Regions from separate parts of the Paenibacillus sp. GQ49 genome, predicted to be linked through region 1. Evidence: riboswitches for the same ligand, from Rfam matches in the RefSeq annotation. Region 1 holds a riboswitch; each other region holds the start of a gene.
The links. A riboswitch is a leader RNA that binds a small molecule or an ion and turns the genes downstream of it on or off. The one in region 1 is predicted to bind thiamine pyrophosphate.
Positions count from the first base shown of each region.

Region 2: it holds a riboswitch for thiamine pyrophosphate, as region 1 does, so the genes downstream of both, AC6CIF_RS20115 (ABC transporter substrate-binding protein) here and tenA (thiaminase II) in region 1, are expected to answer to the same signal.
Region 3: it holds a riboswitch for thiamine pyrophosphate, as region 1 does, so the genes downstream of both, AC6CIF_RS17090 (thiamine phosphate synthase) here and tenA (thiaminase II) in region 1, are expected to answer to the same signal.
Region 4: it holds a riboswitch for thiamine pyrophosphate, as region 1 does, so the genes downstream of both, AC6CIF_RS29290 (ABC transporter ATP-binding protein) here and tenA (thiaminase II) in region 1, are expected to answer to the same signal.

Region 1 is NZ_JCAXEL010000005.1:234,471-242,410, reverse strand. It holds gene AC6CIF_RS12340 (L-dopachrome tautomerase-related protein) at 1-45, opposite strand, end outside; gene AC6CIF_RS12335 (hypothetical protein) at 348-629, opposite strand; gene AC6CIF_RS12330 (hypothetical protein) at 818-1,060, shown strand; gene AC6CIF_RS12325 (spore coat protein) at 1,072-1,458, shown strand; gene AC6CIF_RS12320 (zinc-dependent alcohol dehydrogenase) at 1,455-2,591, shown strand; gene AC6CIF_RS12315 (hypothetical protein) at 2,623-2,823, shown strand; gene AC6CIF_RS12310 (spore coat protein) at 2,835-3,131, shown strand; gene tenA (thiaminase II) at 3,398-4,060, opposite strand; TPP riboswitch at 4,174-4,271, opposite strand; gene AC6CIF_RS12300 (endo-1,4-beta-xylanase) at 4,477-7,149, opposite strand; gene AC6CIF_RS12295 (hypothetical protein) at 7,656-7,940, shown strand, end outside.
Region 2 is NZ_JCAXEL010000012.1:76,064-84,003, reverse strand. It holds gene nfsA (oxygen-insensitive NADPH nitroreductase) at 1-539, shown strand, start outside; gene AC6CIF_RS20135 (TatD family hydrolase) at 861-1,691, opposite strand; gene AC6CIF_RS20130 (ABC transporter ATP-binding protein) at 1,773-2,681, opposite strand; gene AC6CIF_RS20125 (ABC transporter permease) at 2,720-3,478, opposite strand; gene AC6CIF_RS20120 (thiamine-binding protein) at 3,478-3,768, opposite strand; gene AC6CIF_RS20115 (ABC transporter substrate-binding protein) at 3,992-5,032, opposite strand; TPP riboswitch at 5,253-5,365, opposite strand; gene AC6CIF_RS20110 (NAD-dependent epimerase/dehydratase family protein) at 5,511-6,266, opposite strand; gene AC6CIF_RS20105 (VOC family protein) at 6,283-6,669, opposite strand; gene AC6CIF_RS20100 (DUF2798 domain-containing protein) at 6,820-7,065, shown strand; gene AC6CIF_RS20095 (MFS transporter) at 7,485-7,940, opposite strand, start outside.
Region 3 is NZ_JCAXEL010000009.1:67,702-75,641, forward strand. It holds gene AC6CIF_RS17065 (winged helix-turn-helix domain-containing protein) at 1-442, opposite strand, end outside; gene AC6CIF_RS17070 (ThiF family adenylyltransferase) at 562-1,611, opposite strand; gene AC6CIF_RS17075 (thiazole synthase) at 1,608-2,375, opposite strand; gene thiS (sulfur carrier protein ThiS) at 2,378-2,581, opposite strand; gene thiO (glycine oxidase ThiO) at 2,578-3,750, opposite strand; gene AC6CIF_RS17090 (thiamine phosphate synthase) at 3,783-4,463, opposite strand; TPP riboswitch at 4,654-4,763, opposite strand; gene AC6CIF_RS17095 (ABC-F family ATP-binding cassette domain-containing protein) at 4,839-6,389, opposite strand; gene AC6CIF_RS17100 (hypothetical protein) at 6,528-7,511, opposite strand; gene AC6CIF_RS17105 (hypothetical protein) at 7,498-7,940, opposite strand, start outside.
Region 4 is NZ_JCAXEL010000027.1:71,357-79,296, reverse strand. It holds gene AC6CIF_RS29300 (ABC transporter substrate-binding protein) at 1-1,047, opposite strand, end outside; gene AC6CIF_RS29295 (ABC transporter permease) at 1,210-2,040, opposite strand; gene AC6CIF_RS29290 (ABC transporter ATP-binding protein) at 2,030-2,794, opposite strand; TPP riboswitch at 2,956-3,058, opposite strand; gene AC6CIF_RS29285 (radical SAM/SPASM domain-containing protein) at 3,277-4,152, shown strand; gene AC6CIF_RS29280 (S-layer homology domain-containing protein) at 4,418-7,252, shown strand; gene AC6CIF_RS29275 (pectate lyase) at 7,597-7,940, shown strand, end outside.

The DNA.
Region 1 (7,940 bases):
ATGAACGAGTTCTAACTTACCAAAATATTCATCCATAGGTAACATAGGCTGTATGATGTCCTCCTCAACATAGTTGAATAGATATTACCTATAATTATGTTCAAGACTTTTTCTAATGCCTGGCCCTTAATCATTCTTTTTCAACCTCGTTTTTGAGAATTTCCGATAGATCTAAAAATACAAAAAACTTCGGCGTAAGCCGAAGCATGTTGACGGTACCTATATGTGTTCTAGAAAAAATGCTTCCTCTGATCGTCAACGCAGGGTAATTCCCCATGTAGAGAGTATCGGAGAAAATTCGGAAAAGAAGGAAAAACTCTGCCAAGCTTATCTGTATCAAAACCGTTTTATTGTTGGTCCGGCAGACGTAATGCATTTGCTGAAGTTAGCGCTTGATCTAAAAATTCATCTGCTCGGGTCAATTGCTGCCGGGCAATCTCCAACGCTTGTAGATTTGTTGCATTAGATTCATTTAACGAGCTTATTGCCTGATTTAAAGCCGTCTTCACCTCAGAAACCGCGTTAGATGCATGCTGCTCCAGCGTATTACTACCACTCGAGTTAAGTGCACCTTCTGCCGGTTTTCTTGCATTTTCGGTGGCTAGATCAATTTTGTTTTTATTGGGCACCGTGACTCCTCCTTCCTTGAGTAAGATCATTCATTTAAACAGAGATAAGTATGGGATTGAGATTTTGTTTATATCCCTGCGACTGTATGGGAATATTCGGATCTTACCTCTCCGGTGATCCATATTAGTATAAGATCCGATGCATTGGAAAATCTAATCTTGATGAAAAAGGAGGGGAACATTTCTGAATGGCTAATCCAACGCTAGCGCCGCACGAATCGATGGAACTGCATGAAGCATTAAACTTCAAAACGCTCTGCATCGCTAAGTCGAAACTTATGCAAGGCCTGGTCTTTGACCAAGAGCTAAAAGCATTAATGCAGAAAGACGTAATTCAATCCATACAACAGATTGCTGAGCTGCAAGCAATCTACGCAAGAGCTCCTTTTCAAGCACCCGTTCCGAATAATCCGACACCTATAACACATTAAGGGGAACTCAGATGAATACCGATTATTTAGATCCGATTAATTCATTGAATATGCCGGAAATGGCAGATATGACTTTTGCCATGGACTTCCTTCTTCGTGCCAAGGAGGGTGTACGTAATTTGTCCATCGCCCTGACGGAAACGGCTTCACCGGATGTAAGAGCCCTGCTGCATACTCATCTGAAGCAGGGAATTGCAATGCACCAAGAAATCTCGGAGCTCATGATTCGCAAAAAATGGTTTCATCCTTATGAGCTGAACGAACAGTACCAACTCGATCAGCTTTCGGCGAAAAATACGGTGATGATCGGGCAGATGAATCTGTTCCCGGGTGATACGTCACGTAAAGGGATGTTTGATCGGACCCCAGATGAACATATTGGAGGACATAAAGCATGAAGGCGGTAACGTATCAAGGGGTTAAAAATGTCGTGGTCAAAGAGGTGCCGGATGCGAAGATTGTGAAACCGGACGATATGATCGTAAAGATCACCAGTACCGCGATTTGCGGTTCTGACCTTCATCTTATTCACGGGATGATCCCTAACCTTCAGGAGAACTATGTCATCGGACATGAGCCGATGGGGATCGTAGAAGAAGTGGGCCCTGGCGTGACCAAGGTAAAAAAAGGCGACCGCGTAATCATACCGTTTAACATCGCATGCGGAGAATGCTTTTTTTGCAAAAATCAGTTGGAAAGCCAATGTGACAATTCCAACGAGCACGGGGATATGGGCGCATATTTCGGCTACTCCGGAACGACCGGCGGATATCCCGGCGGGCAAGCCGAGTATTTACGGGTCCCATTTGCCAATTTTACCCACTTTAAGATCCCTGAAAACTGCGAACAACCGGACGAAAAGCTAAGCTTGATCGCCGATGCCATGACGACGGCATTCTGGAGCGTAGATAACGCCGGCGTTAAGAATGGAGATACGGTCATCGTGCTCGGCTGCGGCCCGGTCGGACTCCTGGCCCAGAAGTTCTGCTGGCTGAAAGGAGCTAAGCGGGTCATAGCCGTCGACTATGTCGATTACCGCTTAAAGCATGCGAAGCGAACAAACAATGTGGAAATCGTAAACTTCGAACAGGATAAGAATATTGGGAACACTCTCAAGGAAATGACCAAAGGCGGCGCCGATGTCGTGATTGATGCGGTAGGAATGGACGGCAAGATGAGCGATCTTGAATTTCTAGCCAGCGGTATGAAACTGCAAGGCGGCACCATGAGCGCATTTATCATTGCATCTCAGGCTGTCCGCAAAGGTGGCACCATTCAAGTCACTGGGGTATACGGCGGACGTTATAACGGATTCCCGCTTGGTGACATCATGCAGCGAAACGTGAACATCCGTTCCGGACAAGCTCCGGTCATTCACTACATGCCATATATGTACGAGTTGGTTACATCTGGCAAAGTGGACCCTGGCGACATTGTTACGCACGTCATTCCGCTCAGCGAGGCCAAGCGGGGCTATGAAGTGTTCGATACAAAAACGGACGATTGCATTAAAGTCATCTTAAAGCCTTAAATATGAATAGATACACGGGAGGACAATCTGAATGGATTCCACTTACGCTTTGCATGAGATGCTCGAGGTGCATGAAATAGCTGCGTTCAAGACGGTTTGCATGACTAAATCCATGACCATGCAAGCTCTGGTAACCGACCCGGAGCTCAAGCAAATTTTGCAACAAGATGCGACATTATCACAACAGCAGCTTCAAGAGCTCGGTGGAGTGCTGTCTAAAGCGACTGTATAGGAGATAAAAAAATGAACCCAATATTAGAACATATGACTGGTCTTAATACCCTGACCGATGACGTCATCGCAATGGATTTTTTGATGAACGCCAAGAGCAGCGTCAGAAACTACGCCATGGCTGTGACCGAATGTGCCACCCCCGAAATCAAACAAATTTTGATGAAACAGCTCGATGAAGCTATAGACTCTCATGAAAAGATATCAAATTACATGGTGCAGCATGGCTTATACCACCCTTACCATATTGCAGAGCAAATTCAGCTTGATCTGAAAAACATTCAGACTGCTATGAACATTCCGTCCTGACACCCTTTTTGATTTTAGCCAGAGACTTCAAAGAACAAAATGTTCCTGTGTCAAGAATTTCAACAATGAAAAAAGGCGGATACACTCCGCCCTTTTTTTGGCATCGTCACGAAACACGCTTATACAAGCGTTCCTTTACTTAAATCTACTTATTTTCCATCCTGAGACTACCCCTGTATACTTTCTGCACTTAGTGTAATACGAGCTTTAATGTCCTCTTACTGTTTATGGACGGTGCTCTCTAATTGAATTAACTACCAGTGAACTCAAGGCTCCATCCTCCATGACATCTCCCAAAAATCAAGCTCAAAGCGACTGCACATCACGAAAATATCTTCCATCCGTTGGTATGTTCCCTCGCTACAGCCTTCTAATAGCTTATCCGTTAACGTCACTAGGGATTGATTGTTGCTGTTGTATTCAGAGGAAGCATATCCTGTGATCCACTCTCCATAAAAAGGATGATCAGCTGCACCTGGCTTTTGAGCAAGGACTTGACCAATCTCTGCATAGCTCCATGAGCAGGCCAGAATGGATACAAGTACTTCTGCTATGCCACCCGCATGGGAAACAGAGAGCATATAGTTAGTATAGGCTGCATTTTTCAGGGCAGGTTTTACCTGGAAAACATGATCCTCTGTAATTCCTAATCGCTCCATATAAGATCGATGAATTTTCATTTCACCATTCAGGATGTTATCTACATTTTCACTAAAAAACTGCATCAATTTGGGGTCGTGCGACTTGACGATACCCAGTGCAAATACGCGGGCATAATCGAACAGGTACAAGTAGTCTTGCAACAAATAATAACGAAATTGTTCAACCGGTAAGGAACCATCTCCGATTCCTTTCACAAAGGGATGCTCAAGACATTCCTTCCACACAGGCTGCGCCGCCCGATATAGTCTCTCTGAAATAGTCAACATATGTTCCTCCAATTCATAATGTACGTATTTAAAAACAAAAAAACGAAACATCCATAGGATGTTTCGCAGACAAATACACTAAAACAAGAGGGTTCGCATGAGCTACCCAAGTACAGTGTTTCATCGTTGCATCCCTACGTTGGCATGATCCAAATCAGGTAAGGTCGGTTTAACACCCTCTCAGCCGGTTAAGGCTCCCTCGCAAACGGTTGTATGTAGTTAATTACTTTCTTATCCGCATAAAAGAAAAAATAACATTCATTTAGTATATCAAGGGCTGTTAAATATAGTCAAGGCAGATTTATCGCCCCTCAACAGCTTCGGTGACGTATTTAAACAATGAAAACCATCATAACAATGGTTGAGTTTTATCCACTGTTATGATGATTTCTATTCTTGCTATTACTGCAAAGGATTTAATGCCCGAGTTTGTTTTTTTCGACAAAAGTGAGTATTCCGTATTGGGAAGTGTTCCTCCAACTTTCATTGGTCGTATCATTCCATTTAGCTACGCTCTGCTTACTTCCGCCCTGATTGTCGTTAATTTGAAGCTCGAAACCGAGGACATTTCCAGCCTTTGACGTCAGTGAATTCAACTGGATTCTGGCTTCTACGAGGTATCCTTTATTCGTTTTCTTCACAGCACTTACAAGGCGTCCGGGTGAAGCACTGCCTGCAAAGGTTCCGACATTGTCTGCACTGATTCTGAACTGGGCATCATCATATTGAAAATACGGTGTGCGCTGGTGATTCTCGTCCAGGAAAATCTCAACCGAATCCTGATCCCATGGGTTGATACTATCTGTGATGATGTTTGGATCAGTGACATCGATCAGCAGATATAGATACTCACCTGACCACATTGCGCGAGCCACTGCCTCTGCACCTTCGCTCTGGTTCAACCGTTTTACTTCAAATGGTGCAGCCTTATTCCATGATGTGTCTTTCTTCCCATCAATCTGAACAATCCCTTGCACAGCTTGTGCAGATTTAGGCATAGGGGCAAGCTGAATCACGCCGTATTTGCTTGTATCCTGTTCCTGAGATTGTGTTCGATCATTCCAGTACAGTGGTTTATAAGGCTGTGTCCCACTTGAACCGCCATCAGTCACACGGATATCCAATCCGGCTTCATATTCTGATCCGACTTGGATACCACCCCACGGAATGGACAATTCAACCTGATATCCGGCTTTTGTCTCGCGTACACCATATGAATGCTGCTCCGCGCCCTCAGCTTTGCCCGACCGCTTAATGATTACATGTCGGTCATCTGCTTCATATGAGGTGGTCTTGCCATTATTGAGATCAACAAAGAGTTCTACTTTGTCATTCACATCTGCCTTCGCATCCTGAACATCGACAAGGATATACAGGTTACTATGATCCCATAAGGTGCGGAAACTGGCTGATCCCGAAGAGTCGCCCTCCAGTGTAGTGGACACCGCTTTGTTCCAGAGCGGATCTTGTGACTGTTTTTTGATATCCGGTTTACCCGAAAGTGATACGGCTCTCTGCGTCAACACAGGCAAGCTGGATTCATCCACGAGTCCCCAGTATGCTTTTTTGGCCTTCAGGGCTGAATCAAACAGCATAGCCTGGTTGTTGTAAGACTTCTCATCTTGGAGTCCCCATAAGGTAACTGAAGAAATGTGGTCTTTGTGTTTTTTGTACAAATCCAACAGTTCCTTATATCGATACGCCTGTTTTACAGCAACTTCATCCGACATCTCTTCACCAAATGGAATTCCGCTATCCACATCCAGTTCCGTGATCTGAATATCCAATCCAAGTTCGGCGAACATGTTGATCGTTTTTTCAATTTCCTCGATGGGCGGGGATTCCAGGTTATAGTGGGATTGCAAACCCACACCATCGATGAGCCCTTTTTCTTTCAGTCTTTTGACCAACTGATACATATGCTCTCTTTTCTCAGGGACTTCCGTGAAGTATTCGTTGTAATATAATTTGGCATTCGGATCGGCTGCACGAGCGAATTCATAGGTTTTCTCAATGTAATCCGGACCGATTAGTTCATAAAAGGGACTTTTACGTAAACCGTTGGCATCACCATTGCTATCCGCAATCGCCTCGTTTACCACATCCCAGGCATAGATCTTACCTTTGTATCGGGTCATGACGGTTTCAACGTAATCCTGAATCCGGGCAAGTAGTAATTCTCGACTGGCAGGGTTACCCTGAGGATCCTTGAACATCCACTCTGCTGCATCAATATGCCACAACAACGCATGTGCGCGTACGCCCATACCATGCTCCTCGGCGAACTGAACATATTGATCGGCTGCCTCGAACTCATAAACACCTTCGGAAGGAGACATGTACTTCGGTTTCATCTCATAGGTTGCGGTCAAGCTGTTAAAGTGTTTTGTGAGCAGTTTTCCATATGCGCCTTCCAATTGCCAGCGATACACCGCTGCACCAGTGGGGAAATCATCTTGATACAGATCCGCAAGAGACCGAATACCTTCTTCAATCTCCAGTTGCTCGGCCAGAGTAAATGATACATCATCCACATAGAACGATAACGTATCTACGCTATCTTCAGAGATGTAGGGTGTTTCGATGAACAATTTCAATTCAGTGGGATCATCGCTATACTGAAACTTTCCGGTGATCTTGTGCCATGTATTCCATTCTGCTTTGGCAATCTTCACGCTACCGATCGGGTTCCAGCTTTCGGCAGTTGTTTTTTTATATGTGGTGAGCTGTAATGTTTGATCCGTGTTGGGCTGCTGAGTAAGTCTTACATATGTCGCAATTTCGTACTCTTGGTTACGCTTAAGCAGATCCTTCATGGATAACATTGGTCCATGATAGGAACGCTCACGGTTGGCGACCAGCATACTGGACTGACCTTCGTGTGCTTCCTGCTGTGTCACTGTCAGATTTTCACTACCGACACGTGGAGTCCATCCTTGAAGTGTACCGTCTTCAAAGTTTGTGCTCAAATGACTTCCCTCCACTTCCGTAACTGCCTTGGCTGCATGTGAGACATTCGAAAATGGAAGCATGGCGAGTACCAGCACAAGAACCAAGGCTGTTATATTCCATTGACCTAACCGTTTCATACAATTCCTCCTCTTGATTTGGTCTAAGTATTTCTGAACGGATTAACATCCAGATAAATAGATTATAGTTCTTTGGATAGCGCTTACATATAACAAATTTCCAATAATTATAATAAAAAGTTATCAATTGGTAATCTCGTATGGGTTTAGGAAACTGGAAATCCAACTCTATTTTTGCTTTGGCCCACAACTTGCGATAATCCATATCTTTGCCTCATTTCTGAATTTGGATATAAAAAAGACCAAAACGATATGCCTTCCCCTACTCACATAAGGAAAATGCAAAATCATTTTGGTCGTGCCTGCTTTACCAGTAATAGCCAAACACTGCTAATATTCAATTCGTTATAATACATTAGTTAACAATCACGTTATTCGACATTTTTCTGCAATTTAAATTGCTTGATTCGACTTGATTATTAGCAGCCTTCTATAGGCTTCCACCCATTCCCCTTCTCACTTGCCTACATACAATACATTAGACTAATGAACAGGAGTGATGTGATATGACATTTTTACCTCCTTTTGGACCTGGTGGAGGGTTCGGCGGACCTGGGGGTCCCGGAGGACCAGGAGGACCCGGCGGATTTCCTGGTCCGCCATCGTTCCCCGGGGGTGGAGGCGGCGGACCACAAGGCGTGCAGGCACCTACAGGGCCGCCACCATCATTCATTCCACAGCAACCCGCTTCGTTATATGCGGTAGATCCAAGAGCCATATCCGGCTGTCTGTTTCGCTACACATATATTTGGCCGGATCGTGGTCCCGGCTTCTGGATGTACCCGGTATTT
Region 2 (7,940 bases), on a different contig from region 1:
ATGTCAATGAATGTCCGGTGTTTCTCGTATGGTGTGCTGATCTGTATCGGCTGAGTGATGCTGCGAAACGTCATCTTCCTGAGAAGGAATCGTATGCCGATTCAACCGAGAATTTCATGGTAGCCACAATTGATGCTGCTCTGGCTTCCCAGAATGCCGCTCTTGCAGCAGAGTCGCTTGGTTTCGGAATTGTATATATCGGCGGGCTTCGTACCCGGATTGAGGAAGTAGCTGAGTTATTGGGATTGCCGGAAGGGGTATATCCGGTGTATGGCATGTGCATTGGTGTTGCAGATCAGGAAACGGGAATTCGGCCACGTCTGCCACTTAATGCAGTTCTGCATCGCAATCGCTATAATGCCGAGCAGAGCATCAAAGGGGTTGAGCAGTATGATGAGACAACGACGGCGTACATGAAAGCACGGACTAACGGTGAAAGAACGACTCCATGGTCGGAACTGATGGCGAAGCGCCTGACTGAGCCGACACGGTTGCAAGTAAGACCGTTCCTGGAAGGCAAAGGATTCTTGAAGCGTTAAGTTGAACTGAAGGTAGTTACACTTGCCACTCCGATGACAGAACAACCTTCCGATCGCTGTTATCCCCAGATTTTTTGATCCCATTTTGTGAAGGTGAAAATCTGGTTATAACGTATGCTTCCGAAGTAGCTTTCTTTCAGAAAGCTTTTAGGCGACCGCTCTACTTCCTCAGGTTATTTCTGTTCTCTACGTTCTTGTGTAACTGGTTAGTTCAACTGATATATATAGTAAATTAGAAGTCAGTCGGGTAGCGAAGCCGACTGGCTTCTTTGTGCTGTGCTGGCAGGACAAGCGAGTGTGCTTGCTACTACCTGATTGTAATTAAGTTAAGCCATAGAAACGCTTTGTGTTCTGATAAAAGAGACGGGCGGCCCGCTCGGTTCCCATGCCGGTGATTTCACTCCATGCCTGGATGACCTGTCTGGTCATGGCCGGGTGTGTCATTCGTCCCTGAAATGGTCCTTCGAAGGGCCAAGGTCCGTCGGTCTCGGCCATCACTTGTTCTGATGGATATTGCCGGGCGAGTTCATGAATCTCTTCTTCATACCGAATATCCGACGTGAAGGAAATGAAATAACCGTTGTCCGCCATGCGCCTCACGGTTTCGCGAGAACCTTTGAACCAGTGGAAATGAGCACGTCGGAACTGATACTGCTCCAGTAGATCACAGACGATATCCGCATCTTCGTATACCGCATGAAGGACAAGTGGTTTGTTGTGCTTTTTGGCGAGCTGGATGAAACGTTCGAGCAGTTCGATATACTCGCTCTGATCGAAGTGCTGTCCTGCCTGCTCAGCCTCCAGACGGTTGTAATAGGGAAGACCAACTTCTCCTATGGCTATGGCTTGTCCCATATGCTTCTCAATCCATTGGAAGAATAGGTCCATTTCTGCAACGGACGGCAGTTCCTGTTCCGGATGGAAACCGAAGGTCGGATAGATGTTACGTGGATGTTGTTTTGCAAGCTCCAGATTGGCCTGGGCAGAAGCGAGATTCATGGACACGGCAATGACTGCCTCGACTTGCTGAGACGGGAAAGATAACAGCATCTCGCGTTGTTCGTCAGGGGTATACTGATCGAAGTGAATGTGAGCATCAATTAATGGTGCAAAAGCTTGAGAATGCACGAGGGAATTCCTCCTTGTGTTCATTTATATTCTAACTATGTTACGCAGAATTTCTTGTGGCGGATCACCCATTAAAGGAAAATAATAACTTAAAAACCCGCGCTATTATGATAGGCGGGCTTTCTGCTGTTCTTCTCGCATCCACTGTGCAATCTGCCGTTTACGCTCCAGAAAAGCGGATTCCTCCGTAATTTCTTCTCGTCTTGGGCGATCAAAAGGAACATGTACCTCGTGCAACACTGTTGCAGGTCGGTTGGATAACACATAGACCCGATCCGCAAGCAGCAATGCTTCTTCGATATTGTGGGTGATGAACAGCACCGAGCGGCGGTTCTGTTCCCAGATATCGAGCAGCCAGCGCTGCATGTCGCTACGTGTCAGTGCATCCAGCGCGCTGAAAGGTTCGTCCAGTAGCATGAGTTCCTGCGGACTGAGCAGGGCACGCAGAAATGCAGCACGCTGCTGCATTCCGCCAGACAGCATATGAGGGTATGCTTGCTCAAACCCGGCAAGACCCACGCTGCTTAACCACTTACGAGCTTCCGCAAGAGCTTCAGCCCGAGGAGGAGCGCTTGAAGCTACTTCACCAGCAAGTAGTACATTATCTTCAATGGTACGCCATGGGAAAAGAGCAGGCTGTTGAGGCATATAACTAATCTTGCCACGCTGTCCCGTTACATTCTGACCGTTCATAAGCACTTGGCCTTCCTGTGGCTTCAGCAGACCGCCGATGATGTGGAACAGGGTGCTTTTGCCACAGCCAGAAGGCCCAACGATAGCGACAAACTCGCCTTGCTCCACAGTCAGGGACAGGCCGTTCAGAACCGGTAACCTGCTCCGCCTTTCACGGAATGATGCATGAACATTAACAACGTCCAGTGCAGGTGGAACCGGAGCAGGAGTCGTATTAGCAGGTCGATCAGGGGTAGCCGGGTGAAGCTTTTCACCATGCTTTGGCTCCATTGCGTGTGCTCCTCGTCCAGGCTGGACTTGTTCGTCCTGTTGCCGATTCATATGGTCATCACTTCCTAATATACAGATTACATGCTTTACTACCGCTTCTGTGGCCGCCAGCGCACGAGCAGCTTCTCCAGTAGGGCAATGAACAGGAAGAGCAGCAAGCTGAGCGCGACAATAATCATGATCGCCACGAATAGGCGATCGGTGCGATAAGCCGACTTTTGCAGCATCATATAATAACCAATACCCTTGTCTGCACCAATCCATTCGGCGATGATGGCGCCCATCACGCTATAGGTAGCGGCGATTTTGACACCGGAGAACACGGATGGTAGCGCATGGGGAAGCTCCAGCTTCCAGAAGATCTGGTGACGTTTCGCACCAGCCATGCGCATATAGTTCATCATCGCTGCATCTGTACGGGTCAAGCCGTCCATGGCCGCCACTGCAACGGGGAAGAAACAGACGAGGATGATGGTAATCAGCTTTGGCAACAGCCCGAATCCAAACCAGATTAACAGGAGCGGTGCGAGCGCAATGGTTGGGATATTTTGACTAAGAATAAGTAAAGGATACAGGGCTGACTTGAGAAAAGGGACTAAATGTAGCACCATCGCAATCAGTAATCCAACCGCTGTTCCAGCGGCGAATCCGATCAGCGTTAACTGAATGGTTGCGGAGGCATGCATGCCAAGTCGTTCGGCCTGGGTTGCCGCTTCGCGGGCGATGTCGGACGGTGCAGGCAGCATCCATTTCTCAATATGGAAGAAAGAGACGGCTCCCTGCCATATCGCTATAAAGAGAATAACCGCCACAAAGGGCGGCCATACACTTTTGAAATAGGCAGGCATTAGCGATACTTCTCCGTCAGGGTATTCATGCTGAACCCATTAGGGCTATGGGCGATTTTTATCTGGGAGATGATGCTTGGGCTGCCAGCCTCCACAAGTACCTCGTGCATTTTACGGACAACTTCCAGCAGTTCCTCTAGTTCCCCCTCCATCGTGGTGTCGAGCGCGTTCACCTGATATTTCAGGCCGGATTGCTGAATAACTTCAATGGCGCGATCTACGTAAGGATAAGAGTTCTCGCCATTTGGCGTTTTCGGAATAACCTGAATGCTAAGTAGTGTGCTTGCCATGAGAGATCACGGCTCCTTTCGAAAATATATAAATTGAACTAATGACTGTTACACTTGCCACTTCGATGACAGAATAACCCTCCAATCGCTGTTATCCCCAGATTTTTTTGATTCCCTTTCTCTAAGGGAAAATCCGGTGATAAAGGCGAGCGCTTCGCTTTTTCACGTTATTTCTGTCCTCTCCGTCCTCATGTAAATATCAAGTTCGTTTTATATGAGAATTTTATTGGGGTAAAAACTCGTTCGTATATGCCTTGCTCACATCGATCTGTTCATCGAGCAGTTTTTTGCTAAACATCCAGTCCGTGTAGTTCTGCCATACTTCCTGCTTTTGCTCACCCCAGCGAGGGGCATCATCCGTGTATTTCGGACTAAGCCATTTCTGGCTTGCCAGTACCAGGTCTTTATCCAGATCCGGTACGGCCTTGATCAGAATATTCGCTGCGTCTTCGGGATGATCAATCGCATATTGATACCCTTCGGAAGTGGCTTTCAGGAATGCTTTCACCAACTCAGGGTCGTTTTGGATCGTTTGCTCGTTGGTTACGAGGACAGGTGTGTAGTAATCCAATGCATCTGAATAATCCTTCACATATAACATGTTGATCGGTTCCCCGCGCAGTTCGGCTTCAATACCCGTCCAGGCGTAGAAAATCCACGCGAAATCAATATCCCGTTTCACTGCGGTGAAAAAGTCAGCGTCACCCATGTTAATGTTTTTCACTTTCGATACATCGGCTCCGTCGCCTTCCATAATGGATTGCATCACGGCTTCTTCGACTGGGGAACCCCAACCGCCATAGGTTTTGCCTTCAAAGTCTTTCGGTGACTTGATATTCCGATCTGCCGGAGCAGCGAACCCGGATGTATTATGCTGAATAACTGCTGCGATGGAGACCAATGGAACACCCTGTGTTCGGGCTTGAGTTACACTCTCCTGATAACTTACGCCAAAAGGCACTTCATTCGAGGCAACCATTGTATCTGCGCCACCGGCACCTGGTTGTACAATCTCCACGTTCAAGCCTTCGGCCTTGTAAAAACCTTGATCTACAGCTGCATACAGGCCTGTGTGATTCGTATTTGGTGTCCAGTCGAGCACCACTTTAATATCTTTCAGGGCGGCAGTGTTACCTTCGTTGCTGCTTTCCGTATTTGTGTTGCCGTTCTGCCCAGCTGGGGCAGCTTCTTTGCCACCACATGCGGCTACAGTCACCATAAGCACGCATAAGAGCAACAATCCCATCGTTTTACGCCATTTCATCTGTGGTTCTCTCCTTCGGTATGTCCGGCCGATTGGCACGGGGTACTCCTTGGCTTCATATCCAATCATCTTGCATAAATCGAAAGATTTATACCAGTTGAGATCTGGATAACGTCACTTTTTTAGCTCTCTGGCTATATAAAAGAACATTAAAAAAGCGTCCCGTATTCCGGGACGCGTGCAGGCGTTAGAGAGGTGGCGTTCAGCCATAGGGCTGTGCCATTTCGATATACTCCGATTCCTACGCTGGCATGATCCAGATCAGGTCTAAGGGTTAGTATCTTGGTGGGATACACTCTCAGCCGGCCAATTCCGACTCCCCTGGGAAACTATGAAGTTACGGGCATTACTAGGTGTAATTATAGGCCAGCGGGTGGAACGTGTCCAGTCAGGAACTGGATGGGGACACGTATGAACTTATCAAACAGGCCGTTATACATATGTATATCAGCCTGTTTAGATGTGTTATTTTCAATAATTATCGTGGGGAATCATATAAGGCAATCTGACTGAGTGCAAAAGCATCGGATTTTGGGTCATAACCTACCTGTTTCTGAGTGGTTTCCAGATTTAATCGTTTAAACCGATTATTCGAGATCCCATGCAGTATGGTGAAGGGTTCCAGATCGGTAGTTGTAATTGCTTTGAACATCAAATCACACAAGTCAGCTGGACTAATATACGCGCTCATATCCCTTGCCTCCAGCACTGGTCCGTCCGGTTGAAAATCATCATATGCACCTATACGTACCGCAACACTTTGTAAACCTTCGGTATACGCAAAATAGGAAGCGAGCGATTCTCCAAAACATTTGCTAACCCCGTACAAATTCCGTGGACGTGTTGGCATGTCCGGATAGACTTGAGCATCAATGGGATACCCCTCAATCGTCTGTGCACTGCTTGCAAGAATGACTCTTCGTACACTTTGGTCTTTAGCTGCACGGAATACATTAAATGTACCTTTGATATTGATGTCCAACAACGATTCATAAAATCCGGCATTCGGGGAAGGATCTCCAGCCAGATGTACAACCACATCCATGCCTTCGCAAGCATGCTGACAGGCTTCGGGGTCTGTCACATCCAGTGTGATGATCTCATGGCCGGTCCCTTGATACGTATGCAGTCTGTCGATATTTAAATCCGTTAGTCTCAGGTGAAATGCCTCTGACAAGTGTTGGGACAAGTCACGTCCAATTTTTCCGGCTGCGCCGGTAATTAAAATGTTCATAAATCAACTCCATTTCTTAGCGCTGGAAGAACTCAATCCATTCCTTTTCAGGTCCATAGATGAAGAAATAGCGGTAACCGTTAGGCAGTGTGATAATCTCTCCATCGATAAATTCGGCTTCGGTGGATTGAATGCGTTTGTACTCAGAATCAAGATCATCCACGTGGATCGCAAAATGGTGCACCGTACCTTCGGAAGGCAGCTTGTCGCTGTATCCTTGAATTAACTCAATCTCAGTCTCGTTACTTCCATTGAAGCCAAGAAAGGCGAGCTGAATGACGCCGTTGGTGTGGGTTACCCGGTCTTTCAATTCAAGACCAACGATCTCCGTGTAGAAACGCAGCGTGGTCTCCAGATCACGAACGGCAATGCCGACGTGGTCAATGCGCTTTTGAAAACTCACAATCAAAAACCTCCTTATGTAGTGAATGTTTCTACCATTTTAAGGGATATCATAGGGCTGTACTACATGGTTGTCAAATCCAATTTTAAATTGGAAAAATCATAATTGTTCACGAAATGTTCACTTATGTAGAGTTTGGGTGTGCTCGTTATGTCATTTTTTATGGTGATTGGCATGGTTCTGATCATGTCCTTGTATGGGATGGTTTCAGCATATCTCGCTGATCAATTAAGTGGGTCATCCGTACTCCGTACGTATCTCCATACCATTGCTCGTAACTTCAGCCTTGCGCTTCCATATCAGTTAATCATTCTGGGACCGCTCGTCCGATATGTATTCGGTAAATTCATCAAGGATAACGGGCCCGTAATGCCTGTCGTTAACAAAAGTGTGTGATTCGGCTGGCCCTAAGTATTTCCTGGGCAATCGTGTGCAAATGAATAGATCGTATTCTTACCTGTAATGAAAGGTGATCTGAGGCAAAGATAGGATACTTTCCACCACGATTACAGCGCTAACGAATCGAGAACATCTTATTAGGCCAATTTTTAGGGAATAAAAAATCTAACGAATCTCAGCGGGTTATTATGATAAAAAACTGCAACGAGACCTTGAATTTGAGATAATTATCTATAATAACGTCTCTAGGATTCGTTAGATTTCAAATATCCTAAAATGCAGATAAATAACGTGTGCTAGGTTCTTTATACAAAGTAACGCTACAAAAAAATGTCCACCGTCAGGTTATGGCGGTGGACATCTCAATCTCTTTAATAGGTATTTCTAATCCTCAGGACTGGATCAACACAGAACTGTTAATTCGCAGAATTCACTATATGTTTGTTCTGCCATTGATACGTGATTACGCTAATGACAAGCAGGCCAACTGCAAAGATCGCAAGCATCCATGCAGACTGATTAACCGCCAGATGATCAAGACTCCATCCCGTAGTCAAAGGCAGAATGGCACCGCCAACCCCACCTGAGGCAATCAAAATGCTGGGTGTGGATTCTTCTGTTCCGGGCAGCAGTTTACTGGCGAAGACAAGGGCAATGGAGAAAATGCCTGACATCGCAAGTCCAAGCAGCAAGATGATGAGAAACGCAGACCAGATTTGGTTTGTAAATGGAAATACCATTAATAAGAGAACAGAAGCAAGACAACTGTACAGGACATAGACTCGGTATTGAAATTTCTCTGCGATATACCCGGCGAAGAGTCGTCCGACAGACATGGCAATCCAGAAACAGGTGACGCTAAGCGCTGCTCC
Region 3 (7,940 bases), on a different contig from region 1:
AACGCAAATTCACTTTAAGATCATGAACTACAATTACTTCTTCGCCCTCTGGTGTTGCATTCGCAAAAACACGCAATAAGTTTCGTATTCTGGCAAGCATCACGGTCAAGTGGATAGGTTCCTCCATCACGTCATTAGCTCCGTAATCCAGCCATTCCACGATGAACTGAGGAGATGCATTTGAAGTAATAACCAGTAGAGGTATAACCTGACCTTTATCTATCCATCGTTTTAACTCTAATTTCTGATTCTGACCACAATTCTTCTTCCCCTCTTCCCGGTCTACCAGGATGATTAGGTTAATATGCAGCAACGAAGGCTCGACGGATTGGTTTAGTTCGGACCACTCCATTCGTTTCACCTCATACCCTTCGCTACATAAAACATCCTGAATAAGGCTGACCTGCTCTCCTGCTCCAATCAGCAAAATTGCTGTTTTCACTCTTTTTCACCCGGCCTGTCTCTATCCCCACTGCTCGCAGCAATGGTTGGTACAGATAGCATGCCGTAAAATGAAAAAGTCCATTCCCTCAAGGGAACAGACTTTGCTTCTTTCGTGCTTTAACCAAAGTAGCGATGGACGAGCGTACGTGCTTCAGCTGTGTCTTTTGTTCCGTGTACGAGGACACGTCCATCTTGGAAAATGACCATTCTGTAGACCCCTGTTGTAAAAGAAACCAGAAACGGATTGGATTCCACTTTTCCTTCTTGAAGTCTATCCAGACGTTCCGCTGTTTGTTGAAGATCCAGATTCATGCGCCGTGCAGGTCGGATCTGAACGGTGTCCCTGCCACACAACACATCGGTTTTCTCCAGATTGGACGCAGAAAGATATGGATACGTTGCCGAAGTGCCGCAGGAAGAACAGTCTTGCTTTTTCGCACCATCCACATTGATGGATATGTATTCGTTCCTCCACACGTCAAATGACAATAACTTACGTCTCAATGCATTTGCATTGCCACTAAGTAACTTCATCGCTTCTGCTGTCTGATTTGCCGTTACCATCTGTACCGCTTGAGGTATGATGCCAGACGTATCACAGGTATCTCCACCCAGAGGAACTTCACCCAGCAAACAATTTAAACATGGCGTTTCTCCAGGCATAAACGTATAAGTGATGCCGTAACTACCTACGCATCCTCCATAAATCCAGGGAATACGGTGTTTCTGTGCGATATCGTTAATGAGTAGTCGGGTATCAAAATTATCCGTTGCATCCATGATCAAGTCTGTATGCTGAACGAGTTCTTCCAACTCATCTACTCTGACGTCCAACACTTTCCCTTCCACATGAACCGTGGAATTAATGGCAGATAAACGTTTTTCCGCTGCCATCGCCTTCGGCATCCGCTCAAACGCGTCCTGTTCTACATATAATTGCTGTCGCTGCAGGTTACTCCACTCCACATAATCACGATCCACAATCGTTAGGTGTCCGACTCCTGAACGAACTAACGTTTCTGCAATTCCTGTTCCGAGTGCGCCAGCGCCTACAATTAAAACTCGGCTGTCACTCAATCTGGCCTGGCCTTCCTTGCCAAGTGGCGCGTAACGTTCCTGTCTGGAATAACGATCGGCCTGTTCTGAGGATGTTAATTGATCTGTCATGTATGAACCATTCCTTCCACCGGACTACTGGCTGCTGCATAACGCTTTATGGGAATCATGCCTGCCTCATATGCCAATCTACCCGCTTCTACCCCCAATCGCATCGCTTTAGCCATGCTCACTGGATCCCCTGATCCGGATACGGCTGTATTTAACAACACGCCATCGGCACCAAGTTCCATCGCATAAGCAGCATCTTTTGGGGAGCGCAACCCTGCATCTACAATTACAGGTACAACGGCCTGCTCAATGATGATCTCAAGGTTATAGGGATTGATGATGCCTCTGCCCGCTCCGATGGGAGAAGCGCCAGGCATTACAGCATGTACGCCAAGCAATTGCAGCCTTTTGGCCAGAATGACATCATCTGAAATGTAAGGCAATACCGTGAAGCCCTTTTCAAGCAAAATTTCGCAGGCCGTGTACGTTTCAATCGGATCTGGGAGTAACGTAATTCCATCTCCGATGACTTCGACTTTTATCATATCACAAAGTCCTGAAGCCCGCGCAAGCTCGGCAATTCGCACCGCCTCTTCCGCAGTGGAAGCCCCAGCCGTATTCGGAAGAAGAGTGTATTTGTCCAGATCCAACGTATCCAGGAAATGCTTCTGGTTGCGTTCCTCCAGATTCAGACGACGAACAGCAAAGGTTAAAACTTCCGTTTCAGATGCTTCCACAGCCTGACTTTGCACTTTCAGATCCGAAAACTTGCCTGTTCCGAGCAACAATCTGGACTCAAACGTATATTTACCAATGTTCAACATCATCAACCGCCTCCTACAAAATGTACAATCTCAATTCGATCGCCTTCTCTTAATGCCGTTGACTCATGATACTCACGCGTTAAGATATGCTTGTTCAGCTCAACAACTACAGTCTTAACTTGCAGGTCAAAAGATTGGAGCAATTTATCCACACGATTCAATCTTTCTTCAATCTCCATCCGTTGACCATTAACGATGATATTCACTGCACCACTCCCTTTCTATTCAATCGCTCAGGGCTCAGCTCCTCAATTCCGAGTTCTTCTGAGCTTTTGCCAGCGAGCAACTCAGCGATAAGCCTGCCTGTTATCGCACTAAGCAAGATACCGTTGCGGTAATGCCCAAAGGCGGCGAACAGCCCGGGTATACTCTTGCAAGCACCTATATAAGGCAGTCCATCGGGAGTTGCCGGTCTTACGCCTGCCCACGCTCGTATAAATTGTGCTTCTTTCATCCCAGGCACCCAGTGGGTAGCCGCTGTTAACAGCTTCTGAACACCCTGTACAGAAACGTTCAGATCCGTTCTGCCTGGCAGACTGGTTGCCCCGAGCCAAACTTCTCCATTGGCTTTGGGAACAATATAGATATCCTCTGCATACACCGTTCTGTCAGGTCTGTACCCTGCATGTTCATCTGAGAACTGAACGGCGGCTATTTCACCTTTTACCGACCACACAGGCAAGCTCAGATTCACATGTCTCATCAACTCTTCACTCTGTAATCCAGCCGCTATAATGACATGTTTGCATCTCATCTCACCGATCGATGTGGTGATTCCCTGCACACCGTGTTCGTTTGCTTGCACACGTATATCCTGTATGTCCTCCATAACCCGTGCTCCCATTGCTTGAGCGGATTCGGCGTATGCCTTCGTTAGGTGGACTGGGAGAATTTCACTCTCGTAAGGTCTGTAATAGGCTCCATACGTATCTCTGTTAAGCCATGATGCCTCCTGTTGCACAACGGAACGATCCCACCACACCTCATCAGCAGAAGTAGACAACGCAGACTTCCGATTGTCCTTATAACTACTTAATTCACTGTATGAACGAAAAGGAGTTAGGAATCCCTGGCGTTGCAGACCAGTCTCTACCTCACTGAGTGTAGCCATTAGCACCTGTTGCTCGGTAAGTAACTGTCTACTCTGCCTGGCAAGCTTAGCCATCAAAGGATGAGCAAAATCCTCACTGTCGGCCGCCAGCATTCCAGCTGCTGCGCAAGAAGTGCCTCCTGCAATCACCGAACGCTCCAGCAACAGCACATCCTGTCCACGGGAAGCAAGTTCATATGCAATGGCACAACCAACAACCCCTCCGCCTACAATAATCGTTTCTGCATGAACCTTATCCGGTCTATCAGTAATGATCTTCTTCATCAGCTCATCTCCTTGATTCAGCGGCTCAGACTTTATGTATCAACGATAGCCTGCCTTAATAATGCAGCCGCCTGATCCGGGGAATCGCTCGCCCATACATTCGAGATCACAGCGACTCCCTGTGCGCCTGCAGAGCGAATAGCGTGAATGTTTCCCGGTTCGATGCCCCCAATCGCCATGACAGGAATGGAGACACCAGAGCACACTTCAGCCAGAGCATATAATCCTCTTGGTTCAAGATCAGGCTTACTGTTGGTTGAGAAGACATGCCCAAAGAATAGGTAATCGGCTCCCCGTTCTTCAGCGATTTTTGCCTCATCGATTGAATGAACAGATACACCCAGACGAAGGCGTTGCACATTGCGTATAACAGCAGGGTTATAGTTTCGTATCGCATCTTGCCCCCAATGTACACCGCCATAGATGTCATTCTGTGAAGGCAGCTCTGAACCATTGATGACGATCCGGCAAGATGGAACGCCAATGCTGCGCAGACTTTCAGCCCAACCGATCTTGTCTTGCCATGTGAGTTGTTTTTCTCGTATGTGAATATAGTCCACCCATGGCCAAACGTCCTTTGCAGCTTTTACAAAAGATGCCTGATCCCCTGAACCCGTAGATACAACATGCAGTTCAAATGATCCGTGTACATGTTCATGAGAAAATACCGTACTGTTCATCTCCTTCCAGGCATGAATGCTATGAAAACACAAAAAAGCCACTCCCGTAGGGGAGTGGCTGCGTATTAATTATAGGACCAGATGACTGACTGATACATACAGTTCATTTCGTGCAATAAAGCTATAGACCTTATAGCCATAACGTTATACACGCAACTGCATGTTTCAATTCGTTAAGCAGACGGTTGAAATCCTTTCGAATTGCCGTTTGCTGTCATTCACTGAAACGCGCTCGCCACTTCCCTACGCTGGTATGATCCAGATCAGGTGCAAAGGGTCCGGAATCGCATTCTTCCATCTCAGCCGCATCGTGCGGCCCCCCTAGTGTTCATATGAAGTTGTAGCTTATGTTACCATAGACGGATTTTTTTGTCACTGTCATTTCTGTTAAACATTGTCTTAAATCGTCTAGTTTTTCTCAGACCATTCTTCGACATTCCATGTTTTGGTGACCCAACCCTCGTAAAAATCAGGTTCATGAGATACCAGTAACACCGTTCCCTTGAATTCTTGCAAAGCACGCTGCAACTCCGCTTTAGCTGTGACATCCAGATGGTTTGTCGGCTCATCGAATAGAATCCAGTTGCTTTCACGCATCAAGAGTTTGCATAAACGAACCTTGGCTTGCTCTCCACCACTCAGCATGTTAAGCGGACGGGTAATGTGCTCGTTTTTCAACCCACAGCGAGCGAGATGACCCCGGACTTCGTTTTGGGTCAAATGTGAAAACTCATTCCAGACGTCCTCAATCGGCGTGATATTCCCAGCACGAACTTCCTGCTCAAAATAGGCCGTTTCGAGATAATCTCCCAAAAAGGTCTTTCCACTGAGTGGAGATATTTTTCCCAGGATGGTTTTCAACAGCGTCGATTTACCCACACCATTACAACCTACGATGGCAATTTTCTCACCACGTTCAATTGTCATTGTCATCTTAGGCAGCAAAGGATACGTATATCCAATTTCAAAATCAATGCCCTCAAAGACCGTTTTGCTACTCGCACGGGCATCCTTGAATTTGAATGTTGGTTTGGCCGCTTCATCTGGACGATCAATACGTTCAATTCTGTCCAGCTGTTTCTCCCGGCTCTTCGCTCGACCTGAAGTTGAAGCACGTGCCTTGTTACGCTGAATGAAATCTTCCTGCTTCTTGATGTACTCTTGCTGCTTCTCGTACGCATCAATATGCTGGGCTTTATTCATATCAGCCATCTCGAGGAACTTGTTATAGTTCGCTGCATATCTCGTTAATTTGGCAAATTCCAAATGATAAATGACATTTACGACTTCATTCATGAATTCCGTGTCATGGGAGATTAAGAGAAACGCGTGCGGGTAGTCCTTCAGGTAACGTGACAACCATTCAATGTGTTCTACATCCAGATAGTTGGTCGGCTCATCCAGCAAAAGAGCTGTAGGTTTCTCGAGCAGAAGCTTGGCAAGAAGCACCTTGGTACGTTGTCCACCACTTAGAGCTGCGACATCTCGATCAAGACCAATTGCGGACAAACCAAGTCCATTGGCCATCTCTTCCACTTTTACGTCAATCAGATAAAAGTCGCCCTGTTCCAGTTGTTCCTGAATATCGCCCATCTCTTCCAGCAACTGCTCCAGCTTGTCTGGATCTGCATCTGCCATCTGGTCCGTAATATTCATCATTTCTTTTTCTAATTCAAGCAACGGAAGGAATGCATCCTTAAGAACGTCACGAATAGTTTTGCCTGGGGTAAGCTTTGTGTGCTGATCCAGATATCCATAACGTACCTTAGGTGTCCATTCTACTTTTCCACTATCTTTAAGCAATTTACCGGTAAGGATGTTCATTAATGTGGATTTACCCACACCATTGGCACCAACAAGTCCTACGCGCTCTCCGGCAAGTAAACGAAACGATACATTTTTAAATAACGTGCGATCTCCAAAATTGTGACTTACGTTCTCTACTGACAATAAACTCATAAGATGAGGTTGCTCCTATCTATTAGACATTACTTTTGTTATTGTTCCGAAATCCTATTCTAGCACAGGTCCCGTCTTTTCTGAAAGTAATGTAAACAGTTCAGGAACCTCTTACATGATTTTATCATACAGGCTCCCCTAACGATTAGAGCATTTATATTCAAAATAGCCTTGTGCAGCTGCTTGTCTTGCGTCTGTAAACACCTCTTCAGCACGGTAACCATTACCACATGTGGAGGGGTAATAGTACTTGATACCCGTTAAAGGATCTACCCCACCTACGATGGCCGTTTTCTTCACAAGTCTGCCTCCACCGATCGCATAATTGTTGATCTTTTGGTCACCCACACCTATACCTTGGATAAAGGCCATAATCCCTGTATCGTTAATGGAGTTGTACCAATCTTCCTGCGCAATCAGGGGCATCGTAAACGTATAGGAAATACCGTTCTTTCTGGCAAACTCATTATGGCGGTTAATCACATCAGCCAGATCATCCTGTACAACAGTCACAATCCGGCTTTGTCTAACTTGCTCAAATACGCTAGTATTCTGAAGTAAAGGAATCTGTGTGCTTGAGGCCAGTTCTTTTTGGAATCCCTCAATCCATTTCCCTGCGCTTGCGTCAAAGGCATATACGTAGTCGTCCAGTGTAAAGTTAATACTGTTACCATTAGAATCTGAATATGTATAAGGTTTCTTGGGGCTCCATACTTGCCTGAAAGAATCTTCAAGGTTACCTGTCAACTCTGTTTCTGTGGACAACATATAATAGCCATCATAATCCAGAATAACCACGGCAGGAATGTAATTAAACATGTTTCGAATAGCTGCGGGATCATCCTGAATCCCCATATTCAAAGCCATCGTCTGAGTAAATGTAATCAAGGCAAGCTCCTTGTCTGCTTTAACAAACTTAGTTGAATCATAACCTGCTTCATCATTTTGTTTCTCATTCTGATGCATCACTGCACCTGCATCCATGACTGCAGTTTGAAGTGCAGATCTGTATCGTTGACCTAGATATTGAGCCTCCTCGACATCTTGCGTATGGAGTGAGATGATCCAGAAAAGCGGGAAAAAGATCAGCATGAATACAATGGAAAGCTCAGTAATCTTCATTGAGAACCATACCTCCGTATGTTACAAATACTGCTGAAGCCTGAGCCGTACCACTCAACCATTCACGAATGAGCATGGAAGGTGTACGATTTGTATTTTGGAGAGTCACGGTGAAAAAATCCCCTGTCGTCAACGTATATCTTCGGCCAGGATCATCGACCGGTATCACACCTGAAGATGGGAATAGTCTCTCTCGAATCTGAGCTGCATAATATCCATCCTGCACTACCTCATAGGTCCCGGTAAAACTGTTATTGTCCATCGGGTCTGTATAGTGAGGTACATATTTCTTATGTAAATGTTCCATCGACACCTCATACACATTGCCCGTCTGGGCCAGTTGCTCCTCAAACTCAGCCAACATTCGAGGTGAAATATACCCTTTCGTTCGGACGGCATCAACAAAACGTGTTACATTCTGAATAGCCG
Region 4 (7,940 bases), on a different contig from region 1:
ATCCTCGGCTTTCACCGATTCAGGAATCAAATCCTGTTCAACGAGCCATGCACGTACATTCTCCCACGATTCCATTTCCTGCCGACCAAACGGTTGACCATCTTCATTCATGAGTGGCAGTAGAATAGCCAGGCTTTTGGTTTCGATCTCCGGGTCAAGCGGAGATGTTTCATTCTCATGAGCGAGCAGAATACTCAAGGCTTCTTCTGGATGCTCAGTCACATATTTTTGTCCTTCCTGGATCGCTTTGACGAACCGGGTAAGTTGGTCTTTTTTCGCTTCAATGCCAGCTTCACTCGCAGTCATGACCAATTCATAATAATCAGGCACGCCATAATCGACGGGGTTAATCGATTTCATGGCATGTCCTTCTTTCTCCAAAATCAATTGTTCATGGTTAATAAAACCACCCATAATCGCATCCGCCTGTCCGGAAGCCAGCGAAGGAATCAGATCGAACCCAACGTCAACCAGATTCATGTTGTCGGGATTGCCACCATCGTGGCTGATCATCGTACGAACCATCGCTTCATACAGCGGAATCGAGGAATAACCGACAGTTTTTCCTTCAAGATCTTTGGGTAAGCTCACGTTGCCATTTGCTTCGGTCAACAGATGCACAAGCGGGTGGCGAACAACAGCAGCAATGGAACGTACAGGAATGTTCTCGCCACGCGCGAGCAAAATTTGGGGCTGGTAGCTTAGGGCCAGATCAATTTTACCGGCAGCAACAAGTTTGAGTGAATCATTGGTATCCGCAGGCATTTGAATTTCGACATCCAGACCCTGGTCTGCGAAGTACCCTTTTTCCTGAGCCACATAGATGAAGGAGTGTACTGCGTTCGGGTACCAGTCGAGCATGATGGACAGTTTATCTTTGGCGTCTGATGCTGGTTCGGTTGCAGGCTTGTCTGTTTGTTGTGCATGGGTTGCAGAGTCTGTTGTTGGCGTGTTTTTGCTGGTATTCGTGGTGCTGCATCCGCTAATGATCAGGAAAAGGCTAATGAGCATGATGGGAAGCAGGGAGTATATACCTTTGTTATTCATAAATGAAGTTCCTCATTTCATCGTTTTGATTTGTAGAAAATGGACAGCAGCATGTTAACGATAATGTGACAGTGAACTGATTGAAGATGCTGCTGAATTTGTGCACAAGGTATGTTTTGAAGATTGTAACTCTTGTATTTACATCAAATTTCTATCTAAGTATTATCCAACTTTTCTGTTGCCTCCATGACGATGACGCCGTATGCTAAACCGTTTCTCCAGCCAGGCAATCAGTGCAAACAAAACGATTCCAAGCAGGGATAACAGCAAAATGGCGGCAAACATCGCATCCGTGTTCATGTTGCTGGACATACGGCGGCTGAAGTATCCGAGACCTTTGCTGCCACCAAGCCATTCGCCAATCGTCGCCCCAACCACACAGTACACCACAGACATCTTTAGCCCCGAGAAAAAAGAGGGAAGTGCCAGTGGAACCTGGAGTTTGCGAAAAATATCCCACTTGCTGGCGCCCATGGTGAGCAGCAGTTCACGCTGTTCCGGATCGCCTTGGCGGAGTCCATCGTAGGTACTGACCACAATGGGGAAGAATGAGATTAAGAATACCACCGCGACTTTGCTCCACAACGTGTAACCAAACCACAAGATAAATACGGGAGACAAGGCAATCAGCGGTATGGTTTGACTGATCACGATGAAGGGATACAAGGCCTTTTCAATCGATCGGTTCATATGCATGCCTGTTGCCAGCGTAATTCCAGTCACTATGGACAAGACAAAACCAACAACAATCTCCATAAAGGTAGCAGGCAGATGGATGGTCAACAGCAGACGGCGATGCTCAACCAGTGAGCTTACGATGGCCGTGGGTGCAGGAATGATAAAGGAGGGCACCCATCCCATACGCACAATCACTTCCCAGATCGCCAGTAATAAGAACATGAGCATAATGAACAGACCATATTGGGAAAACGACCTAGAGAGCCACTTTGAACACCACGTCCAAACGCTAACCTCAGCTCTATCATTTTGCATGTAATTGTTCCTCCAGTTGTTGCCTCATCTGCACGAGAGCCGGTTCGTAGATCATGTCCGAATGCCTTGGGCGTGGTAAAGGAACCGTCACCTCACGCAACTTCTGACCTTGCCCCCCTGGAGTTAACAGAATGATACGGTCACTTAACAGCAGGGCTTCTTCAATGTCATGTGTAATGAACAACACGGTTTGGCCAAAGTCCTCCCACAGCTCCAGCAACCAGCGATGCATTTCTCGTTTGGTTAAGGCATCGAGTGCACCGAAGGGTTCATCCAGCAACATGAGCTGCCCGCCTGTAAGCAAGGTACGAAGCAATGCCACTCGCTGCCGCATGCCGCCGGATAACTCATCTGGATAGGCCTGCTCATAACCTGACAGGCCGAACCTTGCCAACCCAGCTAGGATGTTTGCCCGTAACTTGTCCCAGTCCTGTCGGCCTGGTGCAAGCTCGGCATGCAGCATGCAGTTCTCCATGACGGTTCGCCAGGATAACAGCAGATCTTTCTGCGGCATATAAGCGACTCGTCCGAGCCTTTGTCCTTGCGGTACATCAGCTATATCGATGGTGCCAACGGTTGGCTCATGCAAGCCTGCGAGCAGCTTGAAGAGCGTGCTTTTACCTGATCCGCTGGAGCCGATGAGCGAGACAAATTCTCCTTGTTGAACCTGAAGCGAGACATTGGAGAGCACGGGGGAATCCTTTTTTTCGGGAAAAGCAAAGCTTATGTTGTGAATGGTTACATGGTTATCCATCTGATCCTCACCCCCTTGATGTCAGACTGCTGGAATAACAACGGCATCTTGTACTCTGCCAAAAGAAACAAAAAAGACCCACTCATTTCCGGAGAAATGAGTGGGTCTGTAAGTTAGATCCGCAGTTTATCTTCACATATACATGATAAAATTCCGCTTACTAAAAGGCCGCTCCACTTCCCTCCGCTGGTATGATCCAGATCAGGTTCAAAGGGTCCGAATAGTCATATTCGTCTCAGCCGCAAGGCTCCCCTAGTGCAAAAGTTCAAGATATGCAGTTGTGTGTTCAGCATATATCACTTGAACATGAACTGTAAAGAGGCAGCATGATGGAATTCTTGAGATGAACTTGGAGTCAGACCCGAACAACCGAACAATTTACCTCAGCTCATGAACCCGATATAATAGGGATGGCCCGTATAGGCCGGATCACAAAATGCAGGTGGGATTGTTCGCCCTCCTAGGCAGAATGGGGACTCAAGTTGAAAACGTTCAAAAAAGTATATATTGAGATCACGAGTATCTGCAATCTGGCTTGCAGCTTCTGTCCACAGACGCAGCGTGCCAAAGGATTCATTGACCCTGAAGTCTTCAACAATATACTGGAACAAGTTAAACCACACACCAATCATATTTATCTACATGTTAAAGGCGAACCCTTGTTGCATCCCAAAATAGATCTGTTGCTTGATTCTGCACATGAGAAGGGACTCAAGGTGAACATTACAACGAATGGTACACTCTTGCCCAAGACTCAGCATAAATTGCTTGGCAAACCGGCGCTGCGGCAGATGAATTTCTCCCTGCACAGCTTCGATGGGCATGAAGGTTCAACAGACCGTGACGGTTACCTGCGTCATATTTTGTCCTTTGTACACGAGGCCGTTAAGCACAATGTCATCATCTCATTCCGGCTGTGGAATCTGACACAGGATAACTTCACAAATGCTCAGATGAATCGAAATCGGGAGACCCTTGAAGTATTGGAACGTGAGTTCAATCTGGACTTCCGTATTGAGGAAAAAGTAGTTCCAGGCAGTGGGGTCAAAATTGCCCCAAATGTATACCTGAATCAGGACCATGAGTTCCAGTGGCCAAGTCTGGATGCACCTGAAGATGACGGCAAAGGTTTTTGCCATGCATTACGTAGTCAGGCAGCTGTGCTTGTGGATGGAACGGTGGTTCCATGCTGTCTCGATGGCGAGGGTGTGATTAACCTGGGTAATGTGCACGAGAAGTCATTCTCGGAGATTATTGAGGGTGAGCGAGCGAACAATCTGGTATATGGCTTCTCCAAACGCGAAGCTGTAGAAGAGTTGTGTCGAAAGTGCGGTTATCGTCAGAGATTTGGAGCCTAGAATATATAAATTTACTTAAAAACGAACCTACCGAAAATATTTGTTTCGGTAGGTTCGTTTTGTCTTTATTGCGAAATTATTTAGATAATAAGAATTGAAATCAATTCAGGATAACAACTTTTTTGTAAAATCATAGTCTATTAATCTTGTTTTTATAAATTTACATGGTATTATTATCCTTTTGATTAGGATGTGTATTAGTTCTAAAGATTCATATATTAGTGAAATTACCTACCAGAAGCCTACTGAGGAGTGTGTTTTAGTTTTGAATTCAAAATGGAAAAAGTTTAATCACAAACTATCGTTAATGCTTTCTACGTCGCTGATTGTGTCTATGTTATCTATTAATTTATCTGTATCGGCAGAAGTGGCTACATCTAAAACTTCTTTTACTGATATTGATAATTCGTATGCCAAAACGGAAATAACCAAATTAGTAGAACAAGGAATACTCACAGGATTTACTGATGGGACATTTAAACCTTCCGATTCGGTAACACGAGCTCAATTAGCAAAAATTATGGTCGGTGCGCTTAATTTAAAGCCTGATAATGTCGAAGCAAGTCAATTCAGAGATGTAAAGGAAGATCAATGGTATGCCGGATATGTAGGTGCACTTGTCAAATCTGGAATTGCTCAAGGTACCTCCAAAGATAGCTTCTCGCCTAATAAAAATGTGACAAGAGAAGAGTTGGCTGTATTTTTTGTTAGAGCCTTTGGTTGGGATAATCAAGATCTAACGAGTCAAACATCCAAACCACAACTCTCAGATTTGGGTCAAGTATCCAACTGGGCGAAAGATTCTGTAACACTAGCCTATCAATCTGGTTTTATCAAAGGATTAGTCCAAAAAGATGGAACAGTAAAATTTAATCCATCAGGCATAGCAGATCGACAGGCGCTAGCTAGACTTGCATATGAGTTTGTGATAAATAAGTCTACATATGATAGTTACATGGCTCCTACCAAGACAGAGATTGAAACTGAAGATTCAAATGAAGTAAAACCTGAAACAACAAAACCTTCTGAAGGTAACAGTAAGGGAAATAGCGGTAGCAGCTCCGGAGATAATGGGAACGGTGGTAACAATGGTGGAAATAGTGGAGGCGGGGAACAAGTCCCTAGTAATAATCTCTCTGCTCCAGGTACATATACTCTTGGTAATGTAACTGGAAATGTAACCATCAGTTCTCAAGGTGTCGTTCTAAAAAACACCAAAATAAATGGTAAGCTGAAGATACTTGAGTCCGTAGGAAATGGTGACGTGACTCTTGATAATGTTAATGTCACGGGAACTACTGAGATTCAAGGCGGAGGACCAAATAGTATTCATGCAGTGGACTCGGTTCTTGCAACAGTGATTGTTGACAAAGCGGACGGCAGTATTCGTTTGGTCCTTGAAGGTGGAAGTGATGTTCAGCAGATTGAGATTAGATCTGGTGCAATCGTACAGAATGGCTCCACAGGTGAAGTCGGACCGATTGAAATAGCAGAGTCGATTCCCCATAATTCTTCGGTAGTGCTCAGTGGAAGCTTCGACTCTGTAATGGTTCATGCAGAGCAAGTTTCAGTGGAATTTGGAGATAACTCCACCATTGGTAATCTCGAAGTGTTCCAAGATGCATTGAACACCGTGTTTAAAATTAACCATGGTGCTGTAGTGAATCGCGCTATATTAAATGCAATTGTACAATTTTCTGGAGCTGGAACGTTATCCTCGGCTCTGGTCAATGCAGAAGGCATCGATTTCAGTCAACTTAGTCAACTCCCAACTATTGAGGCAGATCCTACAGTCACTAGTGTAGTTTACGCTCCTCAAGTAACAGAGTTGTCGGCAATTGATTCGACCCGTCAGATCGTATTCACGGGAATCGCTTCCCCAGCGAAGAAAGATATCACTTCCTTTGCAAAATGGGATGTTGAGAATAGCGCTATTGCCATTGTTGACTCAGGAAAGATTCAAGCTAAAAGCAACGGTACGACAGTGGTAAAAGCCAAATACGGAAACTTCGAAATCAATGTTCCAGTAACCGTTGCAGTCTATAACGAAGGAACAGTCTATCCGACACTCAAAGGGATTCAAGTTACAAATGGAAGTGCAAAGTTGAATTTTTCTGAGGGTTTGGATGTTTCTGAACTGACTGCAAATGATTTCATAGTTCGTGCCTATTTTGATGGGGCAGAACAACAATTGAATAACTTGCAGTACCGCAATGGCGAATTTACTTTTGATGCTATTGATAGCTATGGAGCTACACTGTACATCACTGTGGAGTCAGATGTTAATAAAACACATTTTGCAGGAAGCCAAAGTGGTGCAATCAAACTTACAGGATTCGGTGGCCACATCAAGGATGTAGCTGGAGCACCGGTTGCAGGCTTAAGTATTTCGTTTAGAAAAGGTTTGGATAACAAAACAGGTGAAATCGTTGGATCTGTAACAACGGATACTTATGGAGATTATTATATTAATCTTATCCCAGGCATCTACACGGGTGAACTTGGAGGTGGAGATACAAAATATATTACAACTTATCTCATTGGTGTCTCAGCAGTAAATGTGGAAAATAAACGTGAGAATCAAACTGCTATAGAAATACCTACACAAGATGAAACTCGCTTCGTACTAACTTGGGGTAAAGACCCAGTGGATCTGGATTCACACCTCGTAGGACCTGCAGGTGATGAGGGAATGTTCCATACGTTCTACTCTGATAAACAATATTATAATAATGGCGAACTTATGGTCGATTTGGACTTGGATGATGTAACTTCTTATGGACCTGAAACGACAACCATTCGTCACTTACTTCCTGGAACGTATACATTCTATGTTCATCATTTTTCTGGATCAAGCACAATTAAGAAATCTGGTGCAAAAATTGATGTTTTCCATGGTGCTGTAGCTACTCCAAGTGCAACGTATACTGTAGCAGATACCAGTGGTAATGAAATATACTGGGTCGTTCTCAGAATGATCGTTTCTGAAGAGGGCGTGGTTACTTATGAAACAGTAAATGAATTTACCAATGTTGACCCACTGACTTTACTTCAACCATCGGATGAAATTAACGAAGATGAATTGGAACCTCTAGAATAAATAGAGGATTTAGATTCGTTTTAAATGTATCATGTAGAAACCCTGTCTTAAAAAGACTAAGGGTTTCTTTTTTTTTTCGTGTCTAAATCTTTTGGTGGCTTAAATAGAGCATATTCGAAGTTGATATCGGTACATAACAAGTAGATACGATACCGCTAAGCATGTTGAAACATCAGGCCCTATGCTGGAAAATACAAACGTGATCTAATGATTATTCTAGTTGCCTTTCTTATTTGGTAGGATTAGGTTGTGGGTCGGACAGAGGTGCACCTCTGACGATCTCCCAGGACAAGCTCAGGCTTGTACAATACCAAATAACGAGAGAATAAGGGAGGAATAAAGTTATGAAAAAAATGTTGACGTTGTTACTGTCCGCTGGTTTGGTTGCTTCTATATTTGGTGCAGTTCCGGCTGCGGCTGCGCCTACGGTTGTAAATTCAACTATTGTTGTTCCAAAGGGCACGACCTATGATGGTCAAGGCAAAACATTTGTAGCTAATCCTTCCACACTGGGCGACGGATCTCAAGCAGAAAATCAGAAGCCAGTCTTCCGTCTGGAGGCAGGGGCCACGCTCAAAAACGTAAACATTGGATCACCAGCTGCTGATGGTGTTCACTGTTATGGCAACTGTAATATATCGAATGTGGTCTGGCAGGACGTGGGCGAGGATGCACTGACATTGAAGTC